DNA from 3 places in the Streptomyces sp. NPDC042002 genome. Region 1 is predicted to be linked to each of the others. Evidence: riboswitches for the same ligand, from Rfam matches in the RefSeq annotation. Region 1 holds a riboswitch; each other region holds the start of a gene.
The links. A riboswitch is a leader RNA that binds a small molecule or an ion and turns the genes downstream of it on or off. The one in region 1 is predicted to bind cyclic di-AMP.
Positions count from the first base shown of each region.

Region 2: it holds a riboswitch for cyclic di-AMP, as region 1 does, so the genes downstream of both, ACZ6KY_RS27115 (C40 family peptidase) here and ACZ6KY_RS09925 (M23 family metallopeptidase) in region 1, are expected to answer to the same signal.
Region 3: it holds a riboswitch for cyclic di-AMP, as region 1 does, so the genes downstream of both, ACZ6KY_RS31915 (transglycosylase family protein) here and ACZ6KY_RS09925 (M23 family metallopeptidase) in region 1, are expected to answer to the same signal.

Region 1 is NZ_JBVJCT010000004.1:509,472-512,741, forward strand. It holds gene ACZ6KY_RS09920 (tyrosine-protein phosphatase) at 1-762, opposite strand, end outside; cyclic di-AMP (ydaO/yuaA leader) riboswitch at 1,394-1,553, shown strand; gene ACZ6KY_RS09925 (M23 family metallopeptidase) at 1,556-2,449, shown strand; gene ACZ6KY_RS09930 (SGNH/GDSL hydrolase family protein) at 2,818-3,270, shown strand, end outside.
Region 2 is NZ_JBVJCT010000022.1:16,722-19,991, forward strand. It holds gene pcrA (DNA helicase PcrA) at 1-994, opposite strand, end outside; cyclic di-AMP (ydaO/yuaA leader) riboswitch at 1,363-1,532, shown strand; gene ACZ6KY_RS27115 (C40 family peptidase) at 1,541-2,713, shown strand; gene ACZ6KY_RS27120 (tellurite resistance/C4-dicarboxylate transporter family protein) at 2,944-3,270, shown strand, end outside.
Region 3 is NZ_JBVJCT010000030.1:92,946-96,215, reverse strand. It holds gene eno (phosphopyruvate hydratase) at 1-630, opposite strand, end outside; gene ACZ6KY_RS31915 (transglycosylase family protein) at 998-1,708, opposite strand; cyclic di-AMP (ydaO/yuaA leader) riboswitch at 1,713-1,906, opposite strand; gene ACZ6KY_RS31910 (transglycosylase family protein) at 2,090-3,046, opposite strand.

The DNA of each region.
Region 1 (3,270 bases):
CTCAGGCGTCATCCCCAGTCCCCGCTCCAGGTAGACGTCGACGCTGCCCCACGTCTCCTCGATCGTCTCGAACGCGGCCGTCAGGTACTCGGCGCGCGCGTCGAACAGGGGGCTGAGCAGTTCCATGACCTCGGGGGAGTACGCGGCGGCCGAGGTGTTGTTGCGGCGCACCTTGTAGCGGCGGTGCGCGGCGTTCGACTCCAGGTAGTCGGCCACGATCGCCTCGCGCTCGACGCCGAGGGCGAGCAGGGTGATCGCGATGGACAGTCCGGCGCGGTCCTTGCCGGCCGCGCAGTGCATCAGCGCGGGCACACTGTCCTCGGCCAGCGCGTGCAGCACCTGGGAGTGTTCGGCCGTGCGCTCCTTGATGATCGTGCGATACGAGTTGATCATCCGGTTCGCGGCCTTGCCGTCGCCGAGGATCGCGCGCAGCTGGTCGAGATCGCCGTCGCGGACCATCTTCCAGAACTCGCCGCCGTCCGCCGGGTCGGTCAGCGGAAGGTTCACGTTCCGTACGCCCGGCAGTTCGACGTCCGGGCCCTCCAGCTTCTGGTCCGCGGCATTGCGGAAGTCGAAGATCGTGTGGAGTCCCAGAGAGGAGAGGAACGCGGCGTCGTCCTCCGTGGCGTGAGCGAGGTGGCCGCTGCGGAACAGGTGCCCGTAGCGCACTCGTCGGCCGTCCGCGGCGGGCAGACCGCCCACGTCGCGGAAGTTGCGCACTCCGCCGAGCTCGGGCTCGGTCGACGGGACCTGCTGCGTCACGGGGGCTCCTCCCATTCGGCCGCCGGCGTCGCCGGGCTGGACTCGGCGTCGCTCGTCGGCAGTTGTTCCGGCTCGCGCTCTCGACGATACGACATGGGTTCCTCAGGCAATGAGTTGTCCACAGGCGTCGCCTTCCGGACAGGACCCCTTTGATGATGTTGCTCCATGGGTACGTCCGTTCGAATGCATCGAAGGGTCGGTCACCTCTTCCTGCTGTGCGGACTCGACGGGATGAATCGGAACGAGATGGGGCATTGCCGCATACCGTTTCGTGTGCCGGAATGCGCGGAGGTCCGGATGTGACGGATATCCGTTCGCGTCATATCTGGCTGTTCTGTCCGGATTGGCGCCTTCGTTATAACTGGCCCTGGAATAAGGCACCCTGAGTCGAGTCGCGTGAGGAGCGTCATATTCGTGACGATGCGTTGCTGTCCTCACTTCCCAACCGGCCCGCGTTTCCTGGCGCGTTGAGGGGCCCGAAAGATCGTCATTCCACAGAGGGTGACGGCAATTCCCGCATGGATCAAGAAAGATGAGCGCACGGAAAGCGCACGTAGTTGTCGACGCGCTCTCATCTCGCTTACGTTCTGCCTCAATCCGGACGGACGCCCAATCCTGCCGCCGCCCGGAATCCGCACACTCACCCGTACACGGCAGGAGCGGGGGACCCACAGGTTCCGTGCCTGGTCCGGTCTCCGGAACAGGCTAGGGGTACAGCCGCGCAGCAGCGTGGCCGGGCATCTCCAGCCCGCACCCGACAGCTCACCCCGCAGGCGCCGGAGAGGAAATCGTCATGCCCGCGAAGGGTAAGCACCGCCGTCCCAAGTCCCTCCGTTTCACCCGCTCGATCGCCGTGGCCGGAACCGGTGGCGCCGCACTCGCGCTGCCTCTGATGGGAGCCACGGGCGCCCACGCCGCGACCCCGGCCACCGCCGTGGCGCAGCATGTCGAGAAGGCCGCGACCGCCGCTCCCGCCGCCGAGAAGACCGCCACGACGAAGACGTACGCGGTGAGGTCCGGCGACTACCTCTCGAAGATCGCCGACGAGCAGAACGTCAGCGGTGGCTGGAAGAAGATCTACTCCGACAACCGCTCCGCCATCGGCGGCGACCCGTCGCTGATCCACCCCGGTCTGAAGCTGTCGCTCGGCAAGAAGGCCGCCTTCGCCGGCGGCGCCCACTCGGCCACCCGCACGACGACCTCGGCGCCGAAGACCGACCAGGCGACCCCGGCCACCGAGTCGGCCGCCCCCGACACCGCTTCCGCCGACAACGGTTCCGGCTACACCCTGCCGGTCCAGGGCGGCACCATAGGCACCGGCTACAAGGTGGCGGGCAGCATGTGGTCCAGCGGCTACCACACGGGCGTGGACTTCGTGGTCCCGACCGGCACCACGATCAAGTCCATCGCCGCGGGCACCGTCGTCTCCGCCGGCTGGGGCGGCGCCTACGGCAACCAGGTCGTCATCCAGCACGCCGACGGCAAGTACTCCCAGTACGCCCACATGTCGTCCCTGTCCGTCTCGGCGGGGCAGACCGTGACCGAGGGCCAGCAGATCGGCCTCTCCGGCGCGACCGGCAACGTCACCGGACCGCACATGCACTTCGAGATCCGCACCACGCCGGACTACGGCTCCGACGTCGACCCGGTCGCGTACCTGCGCTCGCACGGTGTCGCCGTCGGCTGACCCGTCGCCCTGAGTTCCAGGCGCTTGCCCCGCTCCTGACCTGACGGCAGGAGCGCCGCCGAAGGCCGGACCCCATGATCCTCGGGGTCCGGCCTCCGGTGTTTTCCGTCACGGGGCGCGTGTACCAGGAAAGTATCCGTCGTCGAGCAATGCGCGCGACCGCGCCGAGCGATTCCCCCGTGACGTTCCGGCCGCTGAGTGATCGATGCTTCAACGTCCCTGATATGAGCCTTATTCCAGAGTTGACCAACGCTTGGCGAGTGGCTTATCTCACCGCCCGTCAACCCTTCCCTACGGTCGCGTAGCTCACATCGAAAGGTGAATCATGGGTCGATGTGGCAGACGATTCGAAGAGTGACGACAGATCAGTGATCGGGTCGTACGTGGCGGTGGGGGACAGCTTCACCGAAGGCGTCGGCGACCCTGGGCCCGACGGGGCGTTCGTCGGCTGGGCCGACCGGTTCGCGGTACTTCTCGCCGACCGGCGACCCGAAGGCGATTTCAACTACACCAATCTCGCCGTGCGCGGCAAACTGCTCGACCAGATCGTCGAGACCCAGCTCCTGAAGGCCAAGGAGCTCGGCCCGGACCTGGTCTCGTTCAGCGCGGGCGGCAACGACATCATCCGCCCCGGCACCGACCCCGACGAGGTCGCGGAGCGCTTCGAGCGCGCGATAGCCGACCTCACCTCCGCCGTCGGCGCCGTCATGGTGACCACCGGCTTCGACACCCGTGGCGTTCCCGTGCTCAAGCATCTGCGCGGCAAGATCGCCACCTACAACGGACATGTGCGGGCCATCGCGGACCGCTACGGCTGTCCC
Region 2 (3,270 bases), on a different contig from region 1:
TCGACTGGTCCGCGTCACCCACGACGCACAGCTCGGCGGGGGGCAGTTCGTGCGCGCTGGGCGGTACGTCCACGGGGTGCTCGGAGGTGCCCACGAGTTCCCGGACGAGCGCGTACTGCGCGTGGTTGGTGTCCTGGTACTCGTCGACCATGACGTGCCGGAAGCGGCGCCGGTAGTGCTCGGCGACGTCCGGGAAGGCGCGCAGCAGATGGACCGTGGTCATGATCAGGTCGTCGAAGTCGAGCGCGTTGGCCTCGCGCAGCCGCGACTGGTACATCGCGTACGCCTGGGCGAGGGTCTTCTCGAAGCCGTCGGTGGCCTGAGCGGCGAAGTCCTCCTCGTCGATCAGCTCGTTCTTCAGGTTCGAGATCTTGGCGCTGAACGACTTCGGCGGGAAGCGCTTGGGGTCGAGGTCGAGATCACGGCAGACGAGCGCCATCAGACGCTTGGAGTCGGCGGCGTCGTAGATCGAGAAGGACGAGGTGAATCCGAGCGTCTTGCTCTCGCGGCGCAGGATGCGGACGCAGGCGCTGTGGAAGGTCATCACCCACATCGCGTTGGCGCGCGGGCCCACGAGCGCCTCCACGCGCTCCTTCATCTCGCCCGCGGCCTTGTTCGTGAAGGTGATCGCGAGGATCTGGCCGGGGTGGACGTTGCGCTCGCCGAGCAGATGCGCGATCCGGTGCGTGAGCACCCGGGTCTTGCCGGAGCCGGCACCGGCCACGATGAGCAGCGGGGAGCCGGAGTGCACCACGGCCGCGCGCTGGTTCTCGTTCAGTCCGTCCAGCAGGGCCGCCGGGTCCACGGCGGGCCTGGGCGCGCCGTCGCGGTAGTACGCGTCCCGGCTCGGCGGCATGTCGAACTTCCCGCCGAACAGATCGTCCGGAACCGGCTCCGGTACGTGATCGTCCTCGGGCGGCGGCGGGTGTTCGTCCTCGTGGGCCGCGGAGGGCTTGAGGTCCGCCAGGAAGCTGTCGTCAAAGAGGCTGCTCATCGCTCTCCGAGTCTAGGCCGCCCCACTGACAGCCCGCCGCCACCCCGGGAACTCGACCGGAACTCGTGACGCGAATCCCGGACATCCGGGCCCACACGACCGCCCATCACCTTTCATGACCGACCTGTCACTCCAGGTGAGGTTCGGCGGGACGCCTCCGCAAGGGAGCCGCCATCACATGAAGGTCACAAGCACCATTGACCCCATATACGGATAGATCAACTCAAACGCATCACATGAGACGGAGTACGCGGCGAAGGTCACGAAAATGTATCGGGCATATCGCACATCAACCTTCACACGGGCCACAACAGTTGGTTAGCGTGCCGGAAGGCCACTCGACCGCAACCGGCGAACCTCGCCGGGCCGAGCGGCCTCCGCCGAGTTCGGTACGCCCACGGGCCGCCGGAGCCGGGGACCCACCGAACTCGGGGTGAATCGGTCCAACCGCCTTGTGGGGCATGGACCGTAGGGCAACCTTCCGGAACCACCCGCCCGAACCCGACAGCTAACTCGGCAGGCGGATGACGGAAGGAGTCGCCTCTCTTGGCGTCGCACCGCAAATGGCGTCCTACGGGTACGCGCATCGCAGGCATACGGACCCCGGCCCTCGCCACGGCGGCCCTCGCCTCCGTGGCCCTGCTCTCCCAGACGGCGAACGCCGCCCCCTCGGCCGAACCCAGACCCAGCGTCGAAGAGGTCTCGAAGAAGGTCAACGACCTCTACCACCAGGCCGAGACGGCCACCGACAAGTACAACGCGACCCGGGAGAAGGCCGCCAAGCAGCGGAAGCGCGTCGACACCCTGCTCGACGACGTCGCCCAGCGCACCGAGAAGCTCAACACCGCGCGCGAGGAGCTGGGTTCGTTCGCCGCGGCGCAGTACCGCACCGGGGCCGTCGCGCCCAGCACCGCGACACTGCTGCTCGCGGACAACCCGCAGGACTACTTCGACCAGACCCAGCTGATGAGCCGTCTGACGACCCGCCAGAAGGCGGCCGTGGACGACTACATCACCGACCAGGCCGCCACCACCAGGAAGCGTACGGAGGCCAGCCGGAGCCTGCAGTCGCTGACCGCCTCGCAGAACGCGCTCAGGACGTCCAAGGCCGCGGTGCAGCGCAAGCTCGGCGAGGCCCGCGGCCTGCTCTCGAAGCTGAACGCCGAGGACAAGGCGCGGCTGGCGGCCATCGAGAAGAAGAAGCAGGAGCGGGCCACGGCCAAGGCGGCGGAGCTGGCACGACAGCAGGCGGCCGCCGAGAAGGCCGCCCAGCGGCAGTCGTCCGGCACCACGACCGGCTCGACGGCCGGATCGACTGCCGGACCGGCGACGGGATCGACGGCCCCGGACTCCTCGTACGCGACCAAGGCGGCCAAGGCGCTCGCGTTCGCCCGCACCCAGATCGGCAAGCCGTACGTCTGGGGCGCCACCGGCCCGGACTCCTACGACTGCTCGGGCCTGACCCAGGCCGCCTGGAAGGCCGCCGGTGTCGGTCTCCCGCGCGTCACCTACGACCAGGTGAACGCCGGCACGACGGTCTCCCTCGCCGACGCCCAGCCCGGTGACCTGGTCTTCTTCTACAACGACATCAGCCACGTCGGCCTCTACATCGGCAACGGCATGATGATCCACGCGCCGAAACCGGGAGCGTACGTCCGCGAGGAGTCGATCTACTACGACGGCACCTCGGCGATCCACAGCGTGGTGCGCCCGGCGTAGTCCGGGGCGCGGGCGACATCCTTCGCGGGGCACGCGCGCGTGGAGCGACTGAAGCTCCACGCGCGTGTGCCCCTCGTTTCGTACGGCACGCACGCGTGCCCCGGCGTTTCGTATCCCACGCGCGCGTGCTCCGCTGTTTTCGTCCCCCACGCACGCGTGCCCGGTGTTTTCGCGCTCCCCACGCGCGTGCCCCGTCGGTAACCGGTCCGGAGATCCCTAGCATCGGGCGCATGCCAGATACACCGGACATGCCGGACACCGCTTCGTTCCGCGCCTGGTGGGCGGGACGGTCGCCCGCCGCCGGAACCGCCGTCATGGCCACCGGCGTCATCTCGATCGGGCTGCACCTGACCGGCTACGAGACCCTCTCCCGGATCGCGCTGGTCCTGGCGTCGCTCGCCTGGCTCGGGCTCGCCGCGGACTTCCTCGTCCGGCTGGCGGGCGACCGGGAGCAATGGGTGCGGCAGGCCGGCACGCCGGCCGGGCTCAACGCGGTCGCGGCGACCACCGTGCTCGGCACCAGGTTCTCCGTACTGGGGTGGCAGGGGCTCGCCGAG
Region 3 (3,270 bases), on a different contig from region 1:
GAAGCCGCCCTCGTCGCCGAGGCCGGTGGACAGGCCCTTGGACTTCAGGACGGACTTGAGGGTGTGGTAGACCTCGGTGCCCCAGCGCAGGGCCTCGGAGAAGGACTCCGCGCCGATCGGGGCGATCATGAACTCCTGGATGTCCACGTTCGAGTCGGCGTGCGACCCGCCGTTCAGGATGTTCATCATCGGAACGGGCAGCAGGTGCGCGTTCGGGCCGCCCAGGTAGCGGAAGAGCGGCAGGTCGGACGCCTCGGAAGCGGCGTGCGCGACGGCGAGCGAGACGCCGAGGATGGCGTTGGCGCCGAGCGAGCCCTTGTTGTCGGTGGCGTCCAGGTCGAACATCGCCTGGTCGATCAGGCGCTGCTCGGTGGCGTCGTAGCCGACGAGCTCCGGGCCGATCTGCTCGATGACGGCGAGGACGGCCTTCTCGACACCCTTGCCCTGGTAGCGGTTGGGGTCGCCGTCGCGAAGCTCGATGGCCTCGAACGCTCCGGTGGAGGCGCCGGACGGAACGGCGGCACGACCCGTGCTGCCGTCGTCGAGGCCGACCTCGACCTCGACCGTGGGGTTGCCTCGGGAGTCCAGGATTTCCCGGGCTACGACGACGTCGATGGACGGCACGAGCATCTCCTTCTGGGATGTGACGCGGGTATGCGGGGCTTGGCAGCCCCGCGGGATGAGCCTATCCGGCCCGAGGGGATCGGCCAGCCGATCGACCACCCCTTGAGCAGAAGTGAGAGTACATATTGTTCCTGAACGGAACAAAAAAAGAAATGAAAAACCCCGCTCCGGTGCGTGCGGGGGAACACGCACCGGAGCGGGGAGCCCGTGGGGACGGGGGCCCTCGGCGGGCCTCCGGAGTGGAGGCCCGGCCTGCGAGGGAGCCATCATGAGCTGTCATTCAGCCGGGGCATCTGGGGCGATGCCGCGCACGGCCGGGACCACGGTCGCCCTCCGCCGAAGGCGACCCCGTCGGGCCGGCGTGCGGCCGCGCTCAGCCGAGGTGCAGCTGCTGGCCCGGGTAGATGAAGTCGGCGTCGGCGACGATGTCCTTGTTCAGCTTGAACAGCTTCTGCCAGCCGCCCTTGACGTGCTTCTTCTCAGCGATCGAGCTGAGGGTGTCGCCCTTGACGACCTTGTACTCGCCGTCACCCTTCTTGACCTTCTTGCCGGTCGGGGTGGTGACGGTCTTCTGGGCGGCGGGGCGCTCCGCGGAACGCGAGGCGGCCTGATCCGTCGTACGGGTGGTGGTGGCGCTCTGCGAGCCGCTCGACGAGGAGGATCCGGAGGAGGTCGACGGGGTCGACGGGGTCGAGGTGCCACCGCTGTACGCGGCGCTCGACAGGCCGGTGCCGCAGGTCGGCCAGGCGCCCTTGCCCTGCGCGGCGAGGACCTTCTCACCGATGGTGATCTGCTGCGACTTCGAGGCCTGGTCGGCGGTGGAGGCGTAGGCGGTGCCGCCGTACGCGGCCCAGGTGGAGGCGGAGAACTGCAGGCCGCCGTAGTAGCCGTTGCCGGTGTTGATCGACCAGTTGCCGCCGGCCTCGCACTGGGCGACGGCGTCCCACTCGGAGGCGGTGGCGGCGGAGGCGTTGCCGGCCACCATCAGCGGGGCGGCGATGGCGACACCGGTGACACCGGCGAGCGCGGCGACGCGGGTGGCCTTGTTCGGACGACGGTGCTTGCCCTTGCTGGAAAACAGCATGGAGTGATCCCCTCACCGACGCCTGCGAGGTGAGCTGTCGGGTTCGGGCCGGTTGAGTTGCCCGGCCGCGTGCCGTCGGTCCCGTCTCCAGGACGTCCGACACGCGACTTAACCCCAAGCCGTTCCCGGGTGTCTCTCAACTCCCGGTCCCGGCGCCTACCTTGGGTCCCCCGCTCCTGCCTACGGCGCATGACGCGACGACTGTTCCCGTACGGCCGCTGGCAGGATTCGGCGTTGTGACCGTCGGGGCCCGCTGTGGCGAGCGGTCACGACCGTAAGCAGTCGATCGGCGGAATATCAAAGACGATCAGGGCTTCTGAGACCCATCTCTCAGTTGCACCAAACCGGACATTCCACAGCGAACCGTGACGTGAACTCCCGCTAGTTCTGCACCGTTTCGGCGGTGACGGCAATGCTCCGACCGGGGACGATGAGGCCGGGACCGGCGTCGGTCGCCCCGCTGTCCGCGGCGGACTGGCCACCCCATCCGCCTTCGAGGCCGAGGACGTCGGAAACGTTCCAGAGGTTCGTGCTGACGTACGAGTTGTCGACGCTGTCGCTCGGGGTCACCGAGGGGCCCGGGGTGCTCGACGCGTGCCGCCCCGTGGCGCTGTCGGCAGGGCTGCCGGTCGCGCTCCCCGTGGCGTCTCCGCCACGATGGCGGCCGGTGCCCGCACTCGCGGTGTCGGAGGCGTTCGAAGAGGCGCCCTTCTGTCCGGACTTGCCCGACTCGTCACTCTTGTCGGTCGCTCGGCTCGAAGCGCTGGGGCTCGGCGAGGCGTCAGGCTTCGCGGTGCTGTCGGTCGCGCCCGAGGAGTCGGCCGAATCGCTCGAACCGGCCAGGTTCGACAAAGGGGATGAGCTGGGCGAAGTAGACAAACCGGATGAGCTGTACGAACCAGCGTCACTCCCGGCGCTCGACGAGCCGTCGGCCACGCCCGTGTCGACCTGGACCCCGGCCGAACCCTCACTGAGCCCGGAGAGCGGTCCGCAGGTCGGCCAGGCCGCGAGGCCCCGGTCGTCGAGCAGCTTCTCGGCGACGGCTATCTGCTGCGAGCGGCTGGCCTGGTCGGCCCTCGGGGCGTACTCGAGACCGCCGTACGCCTCCCAGTCCGCCTGGTCGAGCTGGAGCCCGCCGTAGTACCCGTTGCCCTGGTCGGCGCTCCACGCGCCGCCACTCTCGCACTGCGCCACCCGGTCCCAGGTGGTCCCGTCGGCCGCGCTCGCACCCGACGCGGCGAGCAACGGGATGACGATGGCCGATCCGGTCACCCCCGCGGCGACGACGAGGGCTGGGGCCTGACGAGGGCGACGGTGACGGCCGTTCCCGGAGAGCATGCGGAAGCCTTTCGCGTGACAGCGGGGGACCACCGCGGCTCCTGCGAAGTGCTGAAGCGGAGCCGCCGCGTTGATGGGTGAAGGTAGCCGCACTCGATCACTTGTCACAAGTCGATGCAGTACAGATCACGTGAAGATCACAGATTTGATGGAGCGTCATGTTCCGGTAGCCGGAAGGGTGCCCTTTCCGGTATTCGGAAGAACTCCCTCGACGGGGGTTCCGA